2 regions of the Phenylobacterium sp. GW823-FHT02A09 genome follow, and region 1 is predicted to be linked to the other one. Evidence: riboswitches for the same ligand, from Rfam matches in the RefSeq annotation. Region 1 holds a riboswitch; the other holds the start of a gene.

What was found. A riboswitch is a leader RNA that binds a small molecule or an ion and turns the genes downstream of it on or off. The one in region 1 is predicted to bind cobalamin.
Region 2: it holds a riboswitch for cobalamin, as region 1 does, so the genes downstream of both, metE (5-methyltetrahydropteroyltriglutamate--homocysteine S-methyltransferase) here and AC1Q87_RS13635 (TonB-dependent receptor plug domain-containing protein) in region 1, are expected to answer to the same signal.

Annotation. Positions count from the first base shown of each region.
Region 1 covers NZ_JBXAJZ010000003.1:191,411-202,623, reverse strand. Annotated here, with positions in the region: gene cobD (threonine-phosphate decarboxylase CobD) at 1-512, opposite strand, end outside; gene AC1Q87_RS13635 (TonB-dependent receptor plug domain-containing protein) at 493-2,436, opposite strand; cobalamin riboswitch at 2,544-2,731, opposite strand; gene cobU (bifunctional adenosylcobinamide kinase/adenosylcobinamide-phosphate guanylyltransferase) at 2,759-3,268, shown strand; gene AC1Q87_RS13625 (acyclic terpene utilization AtuA family protein) at 3,360-4,742, shown strand; gene AC1Q87_RS13620 (DUF4387 domain-containing protein) at 4,742-5,056, shown strand; gene AC1Q87_RS13615 (phosphoglycerate dehydrogenase) at 5,053-6,048, shown strand; gene AC1Q87_RS13610 (tartrate dehydrogenase) at 6,045-7,115, opposite strand; gene AC1Q87_RS13605 (GntR family transcriptional regulator) at 7,203-7,961, opposite strand; gene AC1Q87_RS13600 (CitMHS family transporter) at 8,090-9,406, shown strand; gene AC1Q87_RS13595 (alpha/beta hydrolase) at 9,788-10,921, shown strand; gene AC1Q87_RS13590 (alpha/beta hydrolase) at 11,008-11,213, shown strand, end outside.
Region 2 covers NZ_JBXAJZ010000008.1:13,367-24,579, forward strand. Annotated here, with positions in the region: gene AC1Q87_RS22160 (glutathione S-transferase family protein) at 1-193, opposite strand, end outside; gene AC1Q87_RS22165 (TVP38/TMEM64 family protein) at 193-921, opposite strand; gene AC1Q87_RS22170 (secondary thiamine-phosphate synthase enzyme YjbQ) at 999-1,421, shown strand; gene AC1Q87_RS22175 (VOC family protein) at 1,423-1,869, opposite strand; gene AC1Q87_RS22180 (TetR family transcriptional regulator) at 1,982-3,259, shown strand; gene AC1Q87_RS22185 (TonB-dependent receptor) at 3,389-5,623, shown strand; gene AC1Q87_RS22190 (alkaline phosphatase D family protein) at 5,715-7,328, shown strand; gene AC1Q87_RS22195 (hypothetical protein) at 7,448-8,191, shown strand; gene AC1Q87_RS22200 (linear amide C-N hydrolase) at 8,195-9,262, opposite strand; cobalamin riboswitch at 9,432-9,658, shown strand; gene metE (5-methyltetrahydropteroyltriglutamate--homocysteine S-methyltransferase) at 9,768-11,213, shown strand, end outside.

The sequences.
Region 1 (11,213 bases):
AAGGCCTCGTCGACGATCAGCCAGCGCCCGGCGAGATCCGGGATCGCGGCCGTCGCCCCGTCCGGATTGTTCGGGTTGACCAGCACCACCGCCTCGGCGGCGCTGGCGGCGACCTGGCCCGCGGCGACGGCTTGCACCTTCGCACCGGCCAGCCGCCAGGCCTCGGCGTGACCGCCATAGGTCGGCGAGACGATGGCGGCCGAGCGCGCGCCGAGAATCCTCGGCAGGGCCCGCAGCGCCGCCTCGGTCCCCGGCGTGGCGACCACCCGATCGGGCTCGACCCCGAAGGCGCGCGCAGCCGCAGCCTCCAGCGCCCTCACCTCCTCGGGATCGGGCAGCCGGCGCAAGGCCGCCGGCGTCGCCCGCGGGGCCGGATAGGCCCGCGGGTTGATGCCGGTGGACAGGTCGAGCCACGGCGCCGGCGCGTCCGGAAACGCCGCCTGCGCCGCGGCCAGCCGGCCGCCGTGACGGAGGAAGACCCCCGCGCCTGGATCAGAAGCGGGCGCGGACACCGGCGTACACGCCACGGCCCGGCGAGCCGTAGTTGCGGGTGGTCTCATAGTCGTCGTCGAAGGCGTTCTCGACGCGGCCATAGAGCTCGAAGGTCTCATTGACCGGATACGACGCGCGCAGGTCCAGCAGGGTGTAGGCCTGCAGGGTGTAGCTGTTGGCGGCGTTGTCGTAGCTCTTGCCGACATAGCGGATCGAACCGCCGAGGCTGGCCTGGTTCTCCCAGGTGTAGGTCGCCTGGATGTTGGCCTGATGCTCGGGACGGCGGGCCAGGTGCTTGCCGCGGTTCACGTTGCCGGGCGAGTCGTTTTCGGTGTCGGTCCAGGTGTAGTTGGCGCCGAGTTCGAGCGGGCCGAGATCGGCGCTGCCTTCCAGCTCGACCCCGTGCGCCTTGGTCTGGGCGGTGTTGGCGTAATAGCCGAAGCGACGCACGCCGTTCACCACGCACATCGGATCGGTGCTCGTGGCGGTGCAGGAGAAGTAGTCGATCTGGTTGTCGGTCTCGCGGTTGAAATAGGTCGCGCGGACCAGGAAGCGGTCGGCGAAGCGCTGCTCGATCCCGGCGTCCCAGCCGTCGGCCTCTTCGGCTTCCAGGGCCAGGTTCCCGTACTCCGAATAGAGCTGGTAGAGGGTCGGGGCCTTGAAGCCCTGGCCGAAGCTGGCGCGCAGCACGGTGTTCCCGTCGTTCAGCGACCAGGCGGCGGCGAGCTGGCCGAGGGTCGCGTCGCCGAAGGTGTCGTGGCTGTCGCGGCGCAGGCCGGCAGTCAGGGTCAGGCCGGTCAGCACCTCGCCCTGGACCTGGGCGTAGATCCCGTCGATGCCGGCCTTGGCGCGGGTCACCGGCGGGTTGGGGACGAAGGCGCTCGGCGACGCCGTGCGCATCGAGGAGTCCTCGGTCTCGCCGCCGAAGGTCGCGGTCCAGGCCTCGTTGATCGTCCAGACCCCCTGATACTCCCAGCGCTTGTTCTCGCCGCGGGCGTCGAAGGTGGTGGTGGTCACCGCCTGGTCCGGATTGGTGTTCTGGCGGTCGGTGCGGGTGTAGGCGTAGGCGACGCGGTTGGTCAGGGCGCCGTCGAACAGGTTGAAGTTCACCGCGCCGTAACCCACGAACTCCTCGGTCTCGCCGTACTCGCGGGTGTCGCCGAAGCTGAAGGTGGGCGGCGGGAAGCCGTCGAAATCGTTGCGGCCCTTGGAGTAGACGCCGCGCAGGTCGAAGGAGAGGTTCTCGGTCGCGGTGAACAGCGCGCGGCCGCTGACGCCGGTGTTCTCGTAGCCGTCCTTTTCCTTGCCCAGGCGGTAGGACGAGACGCCGTCGGTGTCGTAGCGGCCGGCGGCCAGGCGCCAGGCCAGGCGCTCGGTCTTGCCGCCGACGCCGGCGCGGAAATAGGTCGTGCCCATCGAGCCGCCCTCGACGGCCGCATCGGCCTCGAACGGCTCGGACGCCTCGCGGGTGATAATGTTGACGACGCCGCCGATGGCCTGGCTGCCCCACAGGGTCGACTGGGCGCCGCGCAGCACCTCGATGCGGCCGATGTCGCCGGCCAGCAGGTTGGAGAAGTTGTATCCGCCGCCCGTGGTCGAAGGATCGTTCAGCTTCACGCCGTCGATGATGACGACGGTCTGGTCGGCCTCGGCGCCGCGGATGCGCACCGAGGTCGAGCCGCCGACGCCGCCGTTGCGGGAGAACGAGACGCCCGGCGTCGACGACAGCAGGGTCGAGACGTCGACCGTCTGGGCGGCCTTGATCGCGTCGTAGTCGAGGACGCTGACGGCCTGGCCGACGCGGTCGGCGGCCTGCGGGTTGCGGTTAGCGGTGACCACCAGTTCGCCGACGCTGGCGATGGCGACCGGCGCGGCGGTCTGGGCAAGCGCAGCGGTGCTGAGGCCGCAAAGCGCGGCGGTGGTGGCGAGTAGAACGGTCTTCATCGGGTTATCCCCCCTGACGCATGACGACATGACCCGCGCACGAGCGCAGGTCGACGGACGTCGTCTCTCGGGAAGGCTCCCCGTTCGCGCGCTCCCACCGAGCGTACGAAGGACGACCGCGTCAGGCAGGTCTCCTGGCTCACGGGTCACAGCCGTTGCGCGCCGCCTTCCCAGACATCCGTCCAGTGGCATATGACGCGCGGGCTCGCCGCTTACAGTTGCGGGGGCAGCCCAGGTTTCACACCTGAGTTCCCTATTAATCCCCTCTCGGGGAACCTGTCGCGGGGCCTGCCTAGGCTTTGCCATGCGGAGCGTCAACCCAATGAGCCTGACCTTCGTCCTCGGCGGCGCGCGATCCGGCAAGACCAGCTATGCGCTGCGAGAGGCTTGGAACCACGCCGGAAATCGCCGGGTGATGATCGCGACGGCCCAGGCCCACGACGCCGAGATGGCGCAGCGGATCGCCCGCCATCAGGCCGAACGCGGTGCGGGCTGGGTCACGGTCGAGGCGCCGCTGGCGCTGGCCGAGGCCGTCGCGGCGCTAGGCGCCGGCGACGTGGCGGTGGTCGACTGCCTGACGCTGTGGCTGACCAACCACCTGCTGGCCGACGCCGACCTGGCGCAGAAGGTCGCCGAGTTGGCCGCGGCGCTAAAGGCCAGTGCGGCGACGCTCTACGTCGTCTCCAACGAGGTCGGCCAGGGGATCGTGCCCGACAACGCCCTGGCCCGCCAGTTCCGCGACGAGGCCGGCTGGATGAACCAGGCGATGGCCGCCGCCGCCGACCGCGCCGTGCTGGTCAGCGCCGGATTGCCGCTGGTCCTCAAGGGTTGATGCATTTTGCATCCAAAATATTGACCGTTTGAATTCACCCCCATAGGCTTGCCGAAACGCCCGCCAAGGGCGCAGGCCAGGGTGGAGCGCGATGGACGGACCGATCAGGATTCTGGTGCCGACGGGCTCGCTCGGCGCCGGCGCCAGCGAGAAGGAAGTCGCCTACGGCATCGCCCAGGGGGCGCGAGCGATCGCCACCGACGCCGGCTCGACCGACAGCGGCGCAGCCTATCTGGCGCTCGGGATTTCGAAGAACAACCGCGGCTCGGTGAAGCGCGACCTGAGCATCCTGATGAAGGCCGGGGCCGAGGCGAAGATCCCGCTGATCATCGGCACCTGCGGCCAGGCCGGCGGCGACCGCAACCTCGACTGGACCGCCGAGATCGTCGTCGAGGTCGCCGGCGAACTGGGCATCCGCCCGAAGATCGCCCTGCTCTATTCCGAACAGGACAAGGCCGACCTGAAGGTGCGCAACGCGGCCGGCAGGATCACGCCACTGGCGCCGCTGGGGCCGCTGGACGACGCCGACATCGACGTCTGCGAGCACATCGTCGCGGCCATGGGTCCCGAACCGTACATGGCCGCACTGCAGGCCGGAGCCGACATCGTGCTGGGCGGGCGGACCACCGACACCGCGGTGCTGGCCTGTTTCGCGCTGCTGCACGGCGCGCCGGCCGGACCGGCCTGGCATGCGGCCAAGATCGCCGAGTGCGGGGCCCAGTGCACGGCGGTGCGCAACGGCGGCGCCGGGGTGCTGATCGGCATCGGTCCCGACGGCTTCGAGGTCGAGCCGCTGGCGGCCGACAACTGGTGCGATCCGGAGAGCGTCTCGGCGCACATGCTCTACGAGAACAGCGATCCGTTCCGGCTGACCGAGCCGGGCGGCGTGCTCGACGTGAGCCAGGCAGTCTACACCCAGCTGTCGGAGCGGGCGGTGAAGGTGACCGGATCGGTCTGGGAACCACGCCCCTACACGATGAAGCTGGAAGGCGCGGCGGCCAGCCGCTTCCAGACGGTGATGCTGATCGGCATCCAGGACCCCGACGTGCTGGCCAATCTCGACGCCTTCCACGACCGGCTGCTGGCCGCGCTCAATCAGCGGGTCCATAAGACCATCGGCCCGGCGGCCGGCGACTTCCACATCTCGCTGCGGCTCTACGGCTGGAACGCGGTCTCGGGCGACAAGCCGCCGGAGGGAACACCGCCGCCGCGCGAGGTGGGGGTGCTGTTCGTCGCCACCGCCGACAGCCAGGAGATGGCCTCGCAAATCGCCAAGGCCTGCAACCCCTACTTCTTCCACTTCCCGCTGGTGATGGACAAGGAGCTGCCCAGCTACGGCTTCGCCTTCACCCCGGCCGACATCGACCGCGGGCCGGTGTTCGAGTTCAAGCTGAACCACGTGGTCGCGGTTGACGATCCGCTGGAGCTGGTGCGCACCGCCTGGATCGACCTGCGCGAGGGGGAGAGCGCCTGATGGCCAAGGTCAAGGACGTCTGCCGACATGTGCGCTCCAAGAACGCCGGGCCGTTCTGGGTGACGATCGACTTCTTCTTCGACGGTCCCGAGAGCTTCGCCCGCTATCACGAGAGCCCGGTGCTGGGGCCGGAGCTGTTCGCCCGGCTGTTCGGGACCGATCCGGCCCTGGTCAAGCGGTTCGCCGCGCCGAGCCTCCACGTCGTGAAGGTCTCCTATCCGCGCGCCACGCCGCAGGGCGGCATGGTCGAGCGCGACATGCATGCGGGCCAGCAGTACGTGCGGCTGCTGGACGTCGAGCTGGACGCCGCATGAGCCGCCGGGTCGTCGTCACCCAGCGGTTCTTCGACGACGCCGCCCGCGCCTTCCTGGAGGCCAGCGGCTGCGAGGTCATCGTCGCCGAGCCGCCGCCGGGCCAGGGCGACGGCGACTTCACGCAGGGCGAGCTGGAAGCGCTGCTGACCGGGGCGGCCGGCTGGATCGTCGGCCATGCGCGGGTGACGCGGCCGCTGCTGGCGGCGCTGCCGCAGCTGCAGGTCGTCTCGCGCCGCGGGGTCGGCTACGAGCGGGTCGACCTGGAGGCGGTCCGCGAGCTGGGCAAGGTGGCGACCATCGCCGCCGGCGGCAACGACGCCTCGGTGGCCGACCACACGATCGCGCTGATGCTGGCGGTCGCCCGCCGGTTCCGCGAGTCGCAGGCTGCGATGCAGGGCGGGACCTGGTCGATCCTGACCGGCTCGGACCTCTATCAGAAGACCGTCGGCGTGGTCGGCGCAGGCCGCATCGGGCGCAGCGTGGTCCAGCGGCTGAGCGGCTTCGAGGCGAAGGTGCTGGTCTGCAGCCCGCGCCGGGACGAGGCCTGGGCGCGCGCCAGCGGCGCGACCTACGCCGGCCTGCCGACCCTGCTAGCGCAGTCCGACTACCTGACCCTGCACGCGCCGCTGACGGCGGCGACGCGGTTCCTGATCGACGCGGCGGCGCTGGCGGCGATGAAGCCCGGGGCGATCCTGATCAACACCGCCCGCGGCGGGCTGGTCGACGACCGGGCGCTGCTGGCGGCGCTGGAGAGCGGGCGACTGGGCGGGGCGGGCCTCGACACCTTCGTCAGCGAGAGCGATCCGGACTGGGCGCCAGTGACCCAGGCGCTGCTGGCCCGCGGCGACGTCGTCGCCAGCCCGCATGCCGCCGCCTCCTCGCGCGAGGGGCTGGAGCGCACCAACATGGTCGCCGCCCGCGCAGTCGTGGCGGTGCTGGACGGCGGCGATCCGGCCTCCGGCTGCGTGGTCGCCGACGGCCGATCCCGCTAGCGCAGCGCCGCGGCGATCGCCTGGCCGCAGGCGACCGTGCTCAGCGGACCGCCCAGGTCGCGGGTGCGCAGCTCCTGGCGCGCCAGCACCGTCTCGATCGCCGCCACCACCGCGGCGGCCGCCTCGTGCTCGCCGAGATGGTCGAGCATCAGCGCCGCCGACCAGATCTGGCCGACCGGATTGGCCACCCCCTGGCCGGCGATGTCCGGGGCCGAGCCGTGCACCGGCTCGAACAGCGAGGGGAATTTGCGCTCCGGATTGATGTTGGCGGCCGGGGCGATGCCGATGGTGCCGGTGCAGGCGGGGCCGAGGTCGGAGAGGATGTCGCCGAACAGGTTGGAGGCCACGACCACGTCGAACCAGTCGGGGTGCTGCACGAAATGCGCGGTCAGGATGTCGATGTGGTACTTGTCCCAGCGCACGTCGGGATAGCCCTGCGCCATGGCTTCGACCCGCTGGTCCCAGTAGGGCATGGTGATCGAGATGCCGTTCGACTTGGTGGCGGAGGTCAGGTGCTTCTTGCCGCGCCGCTGGGCCAGGTCGAAGGCGTACTTCAGCACCCGGTCGACGCCGATCCGGGTCATCACCGTCTCCTGGACCACCACCTCGCGCTCGGTGCCGGGGAAGATCACGCCGCCGATCGAGGAGTACTCGCCCTCGGTGTTCTCGCGCACGACGTAGAAGTCGATGTCGCCGGGGCCGCGCCCGGCCAGCGGGCTGGGCACGCCGGGCATCAGCTTGACCGGCCGCAGGTTCACGTACTGGTCGAACTCGCGTCGGAACTGGATCAACGAGCCCCAGAGCGAGACATGGTCGGGCACGCTGTCGGGCCAGCCGACCGCGCCGAAGAAGATCGCATCGTGGCCGCCGATCTGCTGCTTCCAGTCTTCCGGCATCATCGCGCCGTGCTGCAGGTAGTAGTCGCAGGACGCGAAATCGAAGTGGTCGAACGCGAAGCGGCAGCCGTAGCGCGCCGAAACCGCCTCCAGCATCCGCAGCCCTTCGGGCACGACTTCCTTGCCGATCCCGTCTCCCGGAATGACGGCGATGCGATGGGTGCGGCTCATGACCCCCTCAGGCGCAGGCGACTATGGACAGCGCCGATGCTATCGGCCCATAAATTGGATGCAATAATTATATAAACTGAATTCGTTTTATCGAAGGGTGGCGATGGCGAGGATGCGGGTCTTGGTGCGCAGCACGTGGTCGCTCATCGCCCGCTCGGCGCCTTCGGCGTCGCCGGCGCGGATCAGGCCCAGGATCTTCTCGTGATCGGCCTGCATCTCGACGATGTGCGGCGGGGTGACCGCCGGCAACGCCCGCGCCGGGGCCGGCACGTGCGCGGCGATGGTCGGCGAGACGCGCACCGGGTCGCCGAACAGCGGATAGAGCAGGGTCATGCGGATGGCGCTGCGCAGGGCGTGGTTGCGGGTCACCTGGTGGATCAGCCGGTGGAAGATCCGGTTGTACTCATACCAGTCCCGCTCCAGCGCCTCGGACCAGTCGCCGCGCTTCACGATGGCCTGCGAGCGCGCCGCCACGTCGGCCAGATAGGCCAGCTCCTCGTCGGTCCAGCCGCGCTGGACCGACAGGCGGGCGGCCAGCCCCTCGAGCGAGGCGCGCACGTCGATGGAGTCGTAGACGTCGCCGAGCGTAACCGCCCGCACGGTGTAGCCGCGGTTGACGCTGTAGAGCACCAGCCCCTCGGCCGAGAGCACGGCCAGCGCGCTGCGGATCGGGGTGCGCGAGACCTCCAGCTGGGTCGCCAGGCCTTCGGCGCGCAGGCGCGTGCCCGGCGCGATCTGACCGGTGACGATCATCTCGCGCAGCCGGGTCAGCACGGTGTGGGTGGCCGGCTCGGTGTTCTGCGGATCGGCCAGCGCCTCGACACCGCCCATCGTCCTGCCCGCCATGCCCCGCTCCGAGAATCTTCGATCGGCCCCACGGTGGGCGATCCCCCGGAGCGATACAATCACCGGGCCGTGCGCGTCCCGCCCTTTCCACGCGCCGGCGCCGCCGCGCGAGCGACGGAGCTTCTGCCGTGATCCTCCTGCATCCGGCCGTGCTCGGCCTGGCGATGGTCGTCGTTTTCATGACCCTGATCATGACCAAGAAGATGTCGGCGATCGCCGCGCTGCTGATCGTGCCGATCGCGTTCGGACTGCTGGCCGGGGCCGGGCCGCAGCTCGGCGACATGATCATCAAGGGCGTGCTGCAGGTGGCGCCGACGGCGCTGATGCTGGCCTTCGCGGTGCTCTACTTCGCGATCATGATGGACGCCGGGCTGTTCGACCCGCTCGTGCGCAAGGTGCTGGCGACGGTGGGCGAGGACCCGGTGCGGATCAGCCTGGGCACCGCGATTCTGGCGGCCGCGGTCTCGCTCGACGGCGACGGAACCACCACCGCCCTGATCGTGATCAGCGCCATGCTGCCGGTCTACCGGCGGGTGGGGATGAACCCGCTGATCCTCGCCACGCTGCTCGGGCTGACCAACTCGCTGATGAACTTCGTGCCCTGGGGCGGGCCCTCGGCGCGGGCCGCGGCGGCCGTGCACGCCGAGCTTTCCGACGTCTTCCTGCCGCTGCTGCCGGCGATGATCGCCGGGCTGGCCGCGACCTTCGTCCTGGCCTGGTTGTTCGGGCGGGCCGAACGCCGACGGCTGGCCGGCGCGCCCGCGGCCCCGGCGTCGACACCCCTCGCGTTCGGAAGCGCCGATCCGGCGTTGGCGGAGATCCGCCGTCCGCGGCTGTTCTGGCTCAACCTCGCCCTGACCACGGGCCTGGTGGCCGGGATGATCCTGGGCCTCGCGCCGCTGCCGGTGCTGATGATGGGCGCCTTCGCCATCGCCGTGACGATCAACTATCCGCGGCTCAGCGAACAGCGGGCGCGGATCGCGGCCCATGCCGAGAACGTCGTCAATGTGGTGGTGCTGATTTTCGCGGCCGGCGCCTTCACCGGCATCCTCAACGGCGCGGGGATGGCCGACGCCATGGCGCAGGCGGCGCTGTCGGTGATACCGTCGTCGGTCGGCCCGTACCTCGCGCCGATCACCGCCCTGGCCAGCATGCCGCTGACCTTCGTGATGTCGAACGACGCCTACTATTTCGGTGTGGTCCCGGTGATCGCCGCGACCGCCGCCAACTTCGGGATCGCGCCCGAGGCGATCGCCCGCGCCGCGCTGATCGGCCAGCCGGTGCACGCGCTCAGCCCGCTGCTAGCCCCGATCTATCTGGCCTGCGGCCTGCTCGGCGTCGACGTCGCCGACGCGCAGCGCTTCGCGCTGAAATGGGCGGTGCTGATCTGCCTGGTAGTGCTGGCCGCCGCGATGGCGACAGGGGCCGTGCCGCTGGCGGCGTAGGTGGCGAAATGTTGGAGGACATTTGAGCGGGCGATGGGATTCGAACCCACGACATTCAGCTTGGGAAGCTGGTCATAAACCAGCACATTCGGCCGGTTGGATCCCAAAGATTTAGGGGGTGAACGGCGCTGTTCCTTAGCCGCATTGGCGCGGAGAGACTTCAAAACGGCAGTGCCTGTCTTGGGCGCGAGAGCCTACGTCAACGCCTTCGAAGTCTACGAATTTTTCCGTCTGGAGGGAAATCCGGGGGCGGTCCTTGCGGATTTAAGCGCCCGCGCCGCCAATTGATTAGCTCACCGAATAAAGCCTATCGAATTAGAGCGGCTAATCGAAAATTCGGGCAGAGGCTAGTTTCATGCGACCCGCCCATGGAGGGACTGCATGACCTTGACGACCCCGCCTCGCCTCACTCGTTTCCTGCCGCTGGCCCTGGCGGTCGGCCTGGCCGCGTCTTTGCCCGCACATGCCCAGTCAGCCGGCGGGTTTGCGCCCCTGACCCTTCAGGATCAGGGCAGCTTCGCGGTCGGCGGGACCGTGGCGACGACGCCCGGCGCCTACGACAACAATAATCCGACCGCCGCCGGGCAGAGCCTCCACGGCGATCATCTCTACGCCTTCTACCAGGTCCCGCAGAACCCGAAGGCCCTGCCCATCGTCATGCTGCATGGCGCCTTCCAGTCGGCGCGCAGCTGGGAGACCACGCCTGACGGGCGCGAAGGATTCCAGACGCTGTTCCTGCGCCGCGGGTTTCCGGTCTATCTCGTCGATCAGCCCCGTCGCGGGCGGGCGGGAAACAGCACCGTCGCGGCGACGATCGAACCGACGCCCAACGATCAGCTGTTCTTCGACCAGTTCCGGATCGGCAAGTGGCCGAACTACTTCGGCAACGTCCAGTTCGACCGCAAGCCGGAGACGCTGGATCAGTTCTTCCGATCGGTCACGCCCAACACCGGCCCCTACGACGCCGGCGTGATCTCGGACGCCATGGCCGCGCTGCTGGCGAGGACGGGGCCGGCGGTTCTGTTCACCCACTCCCAGGGCGGCGGTCCAGGCTGGCTGACCGCGATCAAGAGCCCCAACGTCAGGGCTATCGTCGCGTTCGAGCCGGGCAGCGGCTTCATCTTCCCACAGGGCGAACTCCCCCCGGCCATGCCGAGCGCCGCCGGAACCCTGTCGCCGGAAGGCGTTCCCCTCGCCGATTTCAAGAAGCTCACCCGCCTCCCGATCATCATCTATTACGGCGACAATTTTCCCGTCGAACCGACGAGCGAGCGCGGCCAGGACAACTGGCGGGTCCGGCTGGCCATGGCCCGGCTCTGGGTGGAGGCCGTCAATCGCCATGGCGGCGAGGCGCGGCTGGTCCACCTCCCCGAGGTCGGAATTCGCGGCAACACCCACTTCCCGATGTCCGACCTGAACAACGTCCAGATCGCCGACCAGGTCTCCCGATTCCTGGCCGAGAAGAAGCTGGACGGACCGTCGCGCCCGGCAGCCAAAGCTGGGGGTTCGAAATGAAGCCCGACGTCGTGAACCCGAAGAGGCGCGAGTTCCTCGGAGCCTCCGCGCTTGTTCTCGCTGGAGCCGCTTTTGGAGTCTCAGCCATGCCCCAAGCCCCCGCTGTCGCCGCCGACTACCGGCGCAACCCGTTCGGCCTCGTCTATGACGGCGCGATCACGAAGAACCAGCCGGGCAAGGTCAACATCCATCCCGTGACCTACAGGCTGAACGGCCTGGATATCGTCGCCAACGTCTACACCCCCGCCGACTACGATCCGGCCAAGCCCTACGCGGCGATCGTCGTGGCGCA
Region 2 (11,213 bases), on a different contig from region 1:
TTTCGGTCAGGACGCCCAGATTCGTGACGAGCGCGGGCACCCGGCCCTTGGGATTGAGATCCAGGAACTCGGGCTTGTGCTGGTCGCCGGCCCGCAGATCCATGCGGATCGCCTCGTACTCGGCGCCGGCCTCCTCCAGCGCGATGTGCGAGGCCAGGGCGCAGGAGCCGGTCGAATAGAAGAGCCTGAGCATCAGTCGTCCTTCATCGGCCCGCTGATCGCGTCCTCGCGCGACTTCAACCAGTTGCGGGCGAACCAGCCGATGGCGATCCAAACGGCGATGATCAGGGCGAGCCACAGCAGGTGGGCGCCGCCCTCGCCTTTCAGCACCTGGACGATGGAATTGCCGGCGAAGGCGGTGAGCACGATCTTCGGCACGATGCCGATCGCCGTGCCGAAGGCGAAGTCGCGCATCCGCATCGGGGTGACGCCCGCGGCCATGTTCACGACGATGAACGGCGCCGAGGGCACCAGCCGCACGATGAGGCTGGCCAGGAAGCCGTTGCGGCCGACCAGGTCCATGAACCGCTGGACGCCCTGGCTCGACAGCAGCTGCAGGCTGCGCGCGCCGGCCGTCCGGCCCAGATAGAACCCGACCAGGGCCGAGACCATCGTCCCGATCCAGCTGTAGGCGAAACCGGTCCAGGCGCCGAAGGCCACCACGGCGGCCGCGATCAGGACGAACTGCGGCACCCCGACGAAGGCCAGCGTCGCGAAGGCCGCCACGGCGACCGGCAAGGCCCAGGGCCCGTCGGAGGCCAGGCCCAGCCAACGCTCGACCGTCGCCTCGCCGTCGAAGCCCAGCACCTGGGCGCCGAACAGGAAGACCACGCCCACGCCGCCGAACAGCACGAAGGAGACGGCCAGCGTGCGCCAGGCCTTGGCGTCCATTTCGGTGAGGAAGCGGATGATGCGGCGCATCGCTCTCCCGTCGCCTGTTCGCGCCGCGTGGTCAAGGAGGCCTCGCAGCCTCGGCGGGCGCCAGCTAGGCTGGGGTCATGCTTCAGGCAGTCGACATTCTCAGCATCCAGACCCGCGGCCGCGGTCTGCACGAGATCAGCGCCGAAATCCGGCGCTGGACCGAGCAGCAGCGCGTGTCGACCGGGCTGCTGACAGTCTTCTGCCGGCACACCTCGGCCTCGCTGCTGATCCAGGAGAACGCCGCCCGCGAGGTGCGCAGCGATCTGGAAGCCTACTTCGAGGCGATCGCCCCCGAGGCGCCCGGCCGCTATGCGCACGACGATGAAGGGCCCGACGACATGCCGGCCCATATCCGCGCGGTCCTGACCGGGGTGCAGCTCTCCATCCCCGTCATCGGCGGGGCGCCGGCGCTGGGGACCTGGCAGGGCGTCTATCTGTTCGAGCACCGCCGCCGCCCGCACCGCCGGGAAGTGGCGCTGCACCTGCTGGGCGAGGCCTAGCTCAGGCGCCGGCGGCCGGCTTCCAGTCCGGGCCGGGGATCGCATTGACCATCCACGGAATGCCGAACTGGTCGGTCAGAGCCCCGTAGCCCGGCGACCAGAAGGTCTCGGCGAACGGCATGGTCACCTTGCCGCCGACCGACAGAGCGTCGAACACCCGGCGCGCCTCGGCCGCGTCCTCGCTGTGGAAGGTGACGTCGAAGCCGTTCTTGGGCTTGTCGATGTTCGGCGCGAACTCGGGGGCCATGTCCGCGCCCATCAGCGCCTGATCGCCGGCCTCCAGCCAGCAGTGCATGAGCCAGTCCTTGTACTTGGGATCGACCGGCATGTCGGGCGGCCCCTCGCCATAGGGAAAGGCCGCGGTGACCTTGCCGCCCAGGACCTTGGCGTAGAAGTCGAAGGCGGCCCGGCATTGGCCTTGGAAGCTGAGACTGGTGACGATCTTCATGGGGCGTCTCCTCGAAGGGCGGCCGGCGCTGGCCGCGCCCTGACGACAACGCCGAACGGCGCGTTTCGTCGCCTCTCGACGGCGCGCCCTGGGCAGGCCATCAAGGAGCCCGATGGCGGACGCGGCGGACATTCGGCCCGAGGGCGGCGACGGACGGGACGCGCTGCGCGGCCAGGCCATCGCCGCGGCCATGGGGATCATCGCCGAGCAGGGATTGGCGGCGCTGTCGATCCGCGACCTCGCCCAGGCCATCGGCAAGAGCACGACGGTCATCGTCAATTTGTTCCAGACCAAAGCCGGCCTGCTGGCCGCGGTCGCCGAGGCCGGACTGCAGGCCGACGTCGAGTTCCATGCGCGTTTCGTGGCGGAAACTCAGGGCGCGCCGCTCGAGCGCTCGACCCTGCGCGTCCTGGCGATGGGCTACATCCTGCGCCGCGCCGCGCCCGAGGCGCGTTTCGTGCGGGTGTGGGAGGAATTCCTGACCGACCGCGAGGCCGCCGCGGCCGCCGGCCCGCAGTTGCGGGCCTGGGCGCAGTTGCACGAGCGGGCCTGGACGGACTTTCTGGAGCGCGCGCCGGCGTTCGCACGGCTGGCCCCGGTGCTGGCGCCCTACCTCGCAATGGAGGGGCTCTACGCCAGCGCGCTGGTCGGGCGGGCCGATTACGGCCTGCTGCTGGGCGAGGCGCTGGACGGACTGATGGCGCGGGCGCTGGATGCGCCGTCGCCGCCGACGCCGGTGCTCGACTGGATCGAGGCCGGTCTGACGCCGCCGGTACCTCCGGGTCTGGAAGCCGGATCGATGAAGCTGCGGCTGCTCGACATCGCCGCCGACCTGATCATGGAGGGCGGCGTCGGCGCAGTGACCAACCGCTCGGTCACCCAACTCGCCAAGGCGTCGACCTCGACCGTTCTCTACCACTTCGGCGACATGCGGACGTTCCTGGCCCAGGCCATCTGGCACAGCGTGTTCCGCGAGATCCCGGCCTATCTCGACTGGCGCCGACCGCTCGACCGCAGCCGACCGGCGGATCTCGCGGCGTGGTCGGAGCTCATGGCGGCGACCTTAAAGCTCGCCCCGCCCGATGCGCCCGCCGCCGCCGGGTTCTATGTGAAGTACGCCCGGCTGATCGCCCAGATCTGCCTGCTGGCCCGGCGTGATCCGGCGTTCCAGGACCTGGCGGCGCTGCTGCGCGGGCCGGAAGGCGGCGGGACTTTCGCCCGTCGCGAGGCGATCTGGCCGCCGCAGTTCGCGTTGACGCGAATGAGCGCCGCGCATTTCGCCATCTGGATCAAGGGCCGGGCGCTGCTGAACGCCATCGAACCGCCCGCGAGCGAAGCCCCCCGCGCGCAGCTGCAGGCCGCGGCGCTGGCCATCGCGCCCCGCGCATAAGCAGCCGAACAATCGTTTTTCTTGTTCGCATAACGCTGCGCGTCATCAAAGCATTACAGGCCGCATCTATAGCCACGCCGCATCGAACGACTGCTTTTTCGCGTGACCCAGTTCGGGGCGGGGATATCCATGAAAATCAAGTCCAAAGCGGCGATCGCCGCTGTTCTGCTGACCGGCGCCAGCGCGGCCGCCATGCCGGCCGTGGCCGATGACGCGGCCCAGGTCGACGAGCTGATCGTCACCGCCCGGCGGCGGGCGGAATCCGAGCAGAAGGTGGCCACTGCGCTCACCGTGCTCAGCGGCGACGAGCTGGAACGCCGCAACATCGAGACCGTCAACGACCTCGAAAACAGCGTGCCGAACCTCGAGGTCACCAGCCAGCTCGGCGGCGGCCAGCCGCAGTTCCGGATCCGCGGCGTCGGCATGACCGATTACGCGGCCAACAACACCTCGACCGTCGGGGTCTACATCGACGAGGTCGCCTATCCCTACGGGTCGATGACCCAGGGCGCGCTGTTCGATGTCGCCCGCATCGAGGTGCTGCGCGGACCGCAGGGCATCCTCTATGGCCGCAACACCACCGGCGGCGCGGTCAGCGTGATCACCAACGCCCCGACCAAGCAATTCGACGCTGGGATCAACGCCTCCTACGGCCGCTACAACGCCGTCCACGCCGACGGCTTCGTCTCCGGCCCGCTGACCGACACCCTGTCGGCGCGCCTGGCCGCGACCATCGACCAGGGCGGCGCCTGGCAATACCACCGCGACACGCTGGAGGAGCTGGGGGACAAGGACCGCTGGGCGGTGCGCCTGCGCCTGGACTGGCAGCCGACCGACGCCACCCAGATCGACGGCTCCCTGCGCTACAACCGCGACCAGTCGGACGGCCTGGGCCTGCGCCTGGTCACCCGCCCATTCCAGTCGCACAACTACGCGCCGATCGGCCGGCTCTATCCGATCGACACCGAGCGCCGGATCACCGGTTGGGGCATCAGCCCCTACTTCGCCAACCTGATCGGCGTGTCGCCCAACGCCAAGCCGTTCCGCGACAACGAGGGCTGGGGCGCCAACGTCCGTCTGCGCCATGACTTCGGCTGGGCCGCCCTGACCGCCGTGGCCGCCTACGAGACGCTGGAGCGGCGCGAGTTCAACGACTGGGACGCCACCGCCTCGAACGAGGCCGGCACCTTCTTCTTCAACGACATCGAGACCCTGTCGCAGGAAGTGCGCCTGGTCTCGCCGGCCGAGGGCCGCTTCCGCTGGCTGGCCGGCCTCTACCACTCCACCGAGACGGTGGACGGCGGCTTCTACTCGGACTTCTCGGAAGCCTCGACCCTGCGCAACTGGATGAGCACCAGCTACAAGCAGGACGTCCAGACCACCGGCGTGTTCGGCAACGTCGACTATGACCTGACCGAGCGGCTGACGGTGTCGGCGGGCCTGCGCTACGAGGACGAGACCCGCGAGCTGAAGGACTTCCTGACCCAGGTCCTGGCCCCGGTCCCCAGCCGCCTGGCCTCGACCAATGCCGAGCAATCGATGGGCGAGTGGTCCGGCAAGGTCGGCCTGGAATACAAGGCCAGCGACGACATCCTGCTGTTCGCCAGCGCCGCGCGCGGCGTGAAATCGGGTGGCTTCACAACCTACAACAGCGGCCTGCCCCAGCAGCTCGAGCCGTTCACGCCCGAGACGCTCTACGCCTATGAGGCGGGCGTGAAGTCGGAGTTCTTCGACCGCAAGCTGCGGGTGAACCTGTCGGCCTTCTACTACGACTACCGCGACCAGCAGCTGCAGGGCATCCTCTACACCCAGACCGGCCGGGTCGGGCGGATGATCAACATCCCGAAGTCGCACATCTGGGGCGGCGAGCTGGAGCTGACCTGGCGGCCGACCGAGCGCCTGACCATCAACCAGTCGCTGGGCTACAAGTACGGCGAGTACGACGAGTTCTACTTCGTGAACTCGGCGGCCACCGAAGCCGCGCGCGACCCGGTCACCGGCCAGTACAACACCATCGTCTACAGCGACCGCTCGGGCGAGCGCCTGCCCTTCCCGCGGGCCGACTACAAGGGCGCGATCAGCTACGTGATGGACGTGGGTCCCTGGCAGTTCGAGGCCGAGACCAACTACAACTACCGAAGCTCGCTGTTCAGCACGACGTCGAACTCGGTGATCGGCGACTACTGGCTGGTCAACGCCAACCTGACCGCGCGGCCGATCGACGGCAACTACTCGGTCGGGCTGTGGGTGAACAACGCCCTCGACAGCTACTTCGAAGAGACCCGCAACGCCTTCATTTCGGCGGCCACCGCCAGCCCGCATCCGCCACGCACCTACGGCGTGCGGATGAGCTGGCGCTACTGATCCCCCCGGGGCCCGCGCCCCACTCGGGCCCCAGCACTGGCCCGCCGGGCAGGACGCGCCCGGCGGGCATCTTTGCATTCGGAGAGCACGCATGGCCCTCGACCGTCGAACCCTGATCGGAACCGGACTGGCGCTGAGCGCAGCCGGCGCCGGGCCGGCGCGGGCCGCGTCCTCCCCCTTCCAGCACGGCGTCGCCAGCGGCGAGCCCGGCGCCACGAGCGTGCTGCTGTGGACGCGGCTGACCGGCGTCGGCGAAGCGACCGGCCGCTGGCGACTGGCCCGCGATCCGCAGATGCGCGAGGTCGTCGCCCAGGGCGAGTTCACGGCCACGGCCGAGCGCGACTTCACGGTCAAGGTCGAGCCGGCCGGCCTGAAGCCCGGAGCCGACTACTGGTACCAGTTCGAAGCCGCGGGCGCGGCCTCGCCGATCGGGCGAACCCGGACGCTGGCGAGCGGCCGGCTCGACGAGCTGAACCTCGTGGTCGCCTGCTGCGCCATGTACACGATGGGCCGCTTCCATGGGTATCGGGCCATCAGCGAGCGGCCGCAGTTGGACGCGGTGCTGTTCGTCGGCGACTACATCTACGAATACGGGGCCTCGAACTATCCGGGCATGGCGACGCTGCGCCCGGCCGACCCGCCGCACGACACCCTGACGCTCAGTGACTATCGCCGCCGCTTCGCCCAGGCGCGGACCGACGCCGACCTGCAGGCCGCCCACGCCCGCGCCCCGTGGATCTGCACCTGGGACGACCACGAGATCGCCAACGACGACTGGACCGGCGGGGCCCAGGGGCACGCAGCCGAACGCCAGGGCGACTGGGAGATTCGCAAGAGCGCGGCCGTGCGGGCCTACTATGAATGGATGCCGATCCGCGATCCGGACCCGGCCGATCCTTACGGCGTCCAGCGGGCGTCGGCGTTCGGCGACCTGGCCACCCTGATCGTCCCGGAGACGCGGCTGAAGGCCCGCGGGCAACAGGTGAACGTCCAGCGCGATCTCGACTTCACCACCGGACCGGACGGGTCGAAGGCTCCCGATATCGAAGGCTTCCGCCGCAAGATCGCCGCGCCGGAGCGCACGATGCTGGGCGCCCAGCAACTGGACTGGCTGACGCAGGAGGTCGAAGGTTCGGTCGCGGCGGGACGCCCGTGGGTGCTGCTGGGCAGCGCGACGATCATGGGCGATTACGACTATCCGGACATGTCGGACTTCGCGCCGGCTAACGGTCAGCTGAAGGGCTTCTTCGAGATGACCCGGCTGCAGATCCCGCTGCTCAACCTCGACGCCTGGAGCGGCTACGCGGCCGAGCGCCAGCGGGTCTACGACATCCTTCGCCGCGCCGGAGCGAAGACGGTCGTGCTATCGGGCGACAGCCATATGGCCTTCGCCAACGAACTGCACGACGCCCACGGTCAGGTCGCGCTGGAGGTCGCCGCGACGACGATCACCGGTCCATCGCTCGGCGCGGTGCTGGCCATGAACGACGCGCCGCTGGGCGAGCGGCTGGCGGCGAACAACCGTGACATCGCCTGGTGCGACCACCGGGCGATCGGCTTCATCGCCCTGCGCCTGACGCGCGAGAGCGTCGAGGCGGAGTTCATCTCCGTGGTCGATCCGCGCGGATCCGATCCCACGACCCGGGTCGCGCGCCGCGCCACAGCAGTCGCCGGAGCCCCCTGGCGCTTCGACCAGAAGGTGTAGCGCCGGGAACGACAAGCGTAGCCAGAACGTTCGTCGTTGGCGCCCCATTCGTCGGGGCGGAGGGCGGGACAGCTACGATGATGCGCCGATTGACGGCCGTGGGCGCGGGCGCCCTTTCCTTGCTTGCCTTGACCGCGGCGTCTTCCGCCCGGGCCGAGGACGAGTGGAGCGTCACGGTCAGTCCCTACGTCTGGGCCGGGTCGCTCGACGGCAACGCGACGCTCGCCGGCCTGCGGACCCATGTCGACGTCCCCTTCTCCGAAGTGTTCGACCATCTGGATTTCGCCGCGCTCGGCGAGGTGGAGGTGCGCCGCGGGCGCTGGGGTCTCTATCTCGACGGCCAGTACGTGAAGACCAGCCAGGACGAGCAACTGCTGTCCCAGGAATTGGGCCTTGGAATCGTCAAGGCCGGCGCCATGGGCGGCGTGTTCTACCGGATCTACGATTCCCCGCAGGGCGGCGACAAGGTGACCGGCGAACCGCGCAGGTTCGTCGTCGAGCCCATGGTCGGGATCCGCTGGACCAAGCTGAAGGCCGATGTCGAGGTGTTGGGCCTCTCGACCTCGAAGAAGGCCGACTGGACCGAGCCGTTCGTCGGCGTCCGCTCCAGCCTCGACCTCACCGACCGCTGGAACCTGTCGGGCCAGGCCGATGTCGGCGGCTTCGACATCGACAACAAGCGCAGCGCCAACGCCCAGGTCTATGTCGGCTACCGCACCCGCCTGCTCAGCCGGCCCGCCATGCTGCGGGCCGGCTACCGGGTGCTCTACCAGTCCTATTCGACCGGCGACTTCACCGGCCAGACCTTCCGCTGGGACGTCACCCAGCAGGGTCCGGTGGTCGGCCTGAGCCTGGACTTCTAGGGCCTACTGCAGCCCCAGGAACTTGAACGGCGGCGCGTCCTTGAACTGGCCCGAGACCTCGCCCGCATAGACGTTGCGCTGGTCCTTGCCGAGATCCAGGCGCTTCACCTTGCCGGTCTGCGGCGAGAAATCGAGTTTGGTCAGGTCGACCCAGAAGGTGTTCGGCGTCAGGGCGGACTCGAAGAAGTAGAGCTTGCGCTTGTGGTCGGCGACCGTCCGCCAACGGGTCGAGGAGATGTTTGGCTGGTCCGGCGTGGTGATGCCATAGGGCACCGAGGCGTTGCGGATGACGCTGAACATGCTGGCCACCGCTTCCACCGGGTCTTCGCTCTTGGGAATGGCGTTCACGTAGAACGAGGCGCGGGCGAAGCGGTCCGAGGCGCGGTTGGTGCCCGGCAGCATCACCGTGCCGCCGATCTGTTGCCAGTACGTGTTGAGCGCGAGTTGCTGGTCGAAGGTCGGGGAGTTGGTCATCACCTGGTACTTGCGATCGTGGTGGATGACCTGCTTGCCGCCGATGTACTCGATGATGGCGCTGTCGCCGCTGGCGTCCGACATCGACAGGTGCAGGGTCGTCATCCGGTCCTCACCCGGGACCTTGTCGGTGACGATGGTGAACGGCTCTTTCTCCAGCGCCGCGACCGCCTCGGCGACGGTGGCGAAGTTGTCGAGCACGTACTGGCCCCAGGCCGCGATGGTCAGGCCGGGCTTCGAGCCCCTCCCAAAGGCCGGGTACTCCGACTCCACCAGCCAGAGCAGGTTCACCGACAGGCCTGCCTCGTTCATCCCGTCGGTCGTCGAGACGTCATAGCCGGTGGCCACGACGCTGCCGTACTTCGAGGTCCACTTGATCGAGTTGGGTCCCGCTTGGCCGTCATGGCTCATGCCGCGCGGGAAAGCGTAGAGGTTGGTCTGGACGTCGACCTTCCAGTCCATCGACCGGGCGGTGATCACGTCGTTGTTCGCGCCAATGTAGACCACCCGCGTGCAGGCGTTGGCCGCTGCAGGAACAAGCACCAGGGCCGCGGCCGCCAACAGCCCCGGCAAAACAGACAGTACAGAATTGAGCACAGCCGTTCTCCAGCCAGGCCCGCCCCCGCCGCGCCTCGCAACGCGATTTTCCCACGCCCTGCAATTGCAAATGTTGTCGCAACACTCGCTGGTGCGCAAGCGGTGAAGTCGCCCATATAATGATATAAAGATATCTTTATATAGATCTTGACCTCGGCCGCCGCGAGGCGCTGTATGCCATCGTCGTGGTTCTCTGGGGCGCTCGCGTCCCAAGAGCTAAGAGGGAATCCGGTGACGATGACGCGCTTGCGCGGCGTCCATGCCGGGGCTGCCCCCGCAACTGTGAGCGGCGAGCCGAGGTCCATCTGCGTGTCACTGGCGTCATTCTGCGCCGGGAAGGCCGGACCGAAGCGTCGACCCGTGAGCCAGGAGACCTGCCTCGACAGATAACGTCCTCCGGCGGGGTGTCCGGTCAGGCCGCAAGCCTGTCGCGTCGACGCACCCTCGCCGGCGCGTGCGCGCTCGCGACCGAGCCATGCCTCGCCACAACAGAATGGCAGAGGCTATGTCCGTCACCGTCGCCACCCTTGGATTTCCCCGTATCGGTCCCCGCCGCGAGCTGAAGACCGCCCTCGAACGCTATTGGTCGGGTAAGTCCGACCGGGCCGAACTGCAGGCGCTGGCCGCCGACCTGCGCGCCAAGACCTGGAGGCGCCAGGCGCAGCTCGGCGTCGATCATGTCCCCAGCAACGACTTCTCGCTCTATGACCACGTGCTCGACACCAGCGCCATGGTCGGCGCGATCCCCGCAGTCTACGGCTGGGACGGCGGATCGGTGGAGATGGACACCTACTTCGCCATGGCGCGGGGCGCCCAGGGCGAGGCGGAAGCCGCCGACTGCGGGCACGGCCATCGCCACGCAGTCGATGTGCCGGCCGCCGAGATGACCAAGTGGTTCGACACCAACTACCACTACCTGACGCCGGAGGTCGCACCGGGGCAGATCTTCAAGCTCGCCTCCACCAAGGCGCTCGACGAGTTCGTCGAGGCCAAGGCGCAGGGGATCGTCACCCGGCCGGTGCTGCTGGGTCCCGTCACCTTCCTGAAGCTGGCCAAGAGCAAGGTCGAGGGCTTCGACCCGCTGGAGCTGCTGGAAGACCTGCTGCCGGTCTATGCGACGGTGCTGAACCGGCTGGAGCAGGCTGGCGCCTGGTGGGTGCAGATCGACGAACCGTGCCTGGTCACCGACCTCACCGACGCCGACCGCAAGGCCCTGCACCGCGCCTATCGCCTGCTGGCGCGCACGGCGCCGGGGGTGAAGCTGATGCTGACCACCTACTTCGGCGGCCTCGACGACAACCTGGAGACCGCGCTCGCCCTGCCCGTCGCAGGCCTGCACGTCGACCTGGTGCGCGCGCCTGAGCAGTTCGACCGGGTCCTGGCCAACGCGCCCGCCGCGATGGCGCTGTCGCTGGGCGTCATCGACGGGCGCAACGTCTGGCGCGCCGATCTCGAACGGCTGCTGGAGCGGCTGGAGCCGCTGCTGGCCACGGATCGGGAGGTGGTGCTGGCGCCGTCCTGCTCGCTGCTGCACACGCCGATCGACCTCGCGCAGGAGAAGTCGCTCGATGAGGACGTGCGGTCCTGGCTGGCCTTCGCCGTCCAGAAGATCGAGGAACTCGTGGTCCTCGCCCAGGCCCTGAACAAGGGACGCGGCGTCGTCGCCGAGGCGCTGACCGCCTCGACCGCGGCGGCGAACGCGCGGGCCGTCTCCCCGAAGATCCACGATGCGGCGGTCGCCGAGCGGCTGGCTTCCGCCACGCCCGCCATGGCCCAGCGGGCCTCGGGCTTCAGCCGCCGCCAGGCGCTGCAGATCCCGCGGCTCGACCTGCCGGCTTTTCCGACCACCACCATCGGCTCGTTTCCGCAGACCGACGAGGTCCGCAAGGCCCGCTCCGCCCACGGCAAGGGCGACCTCAGCGACGCCGACTACGCCGACTTCCTGCGCCAG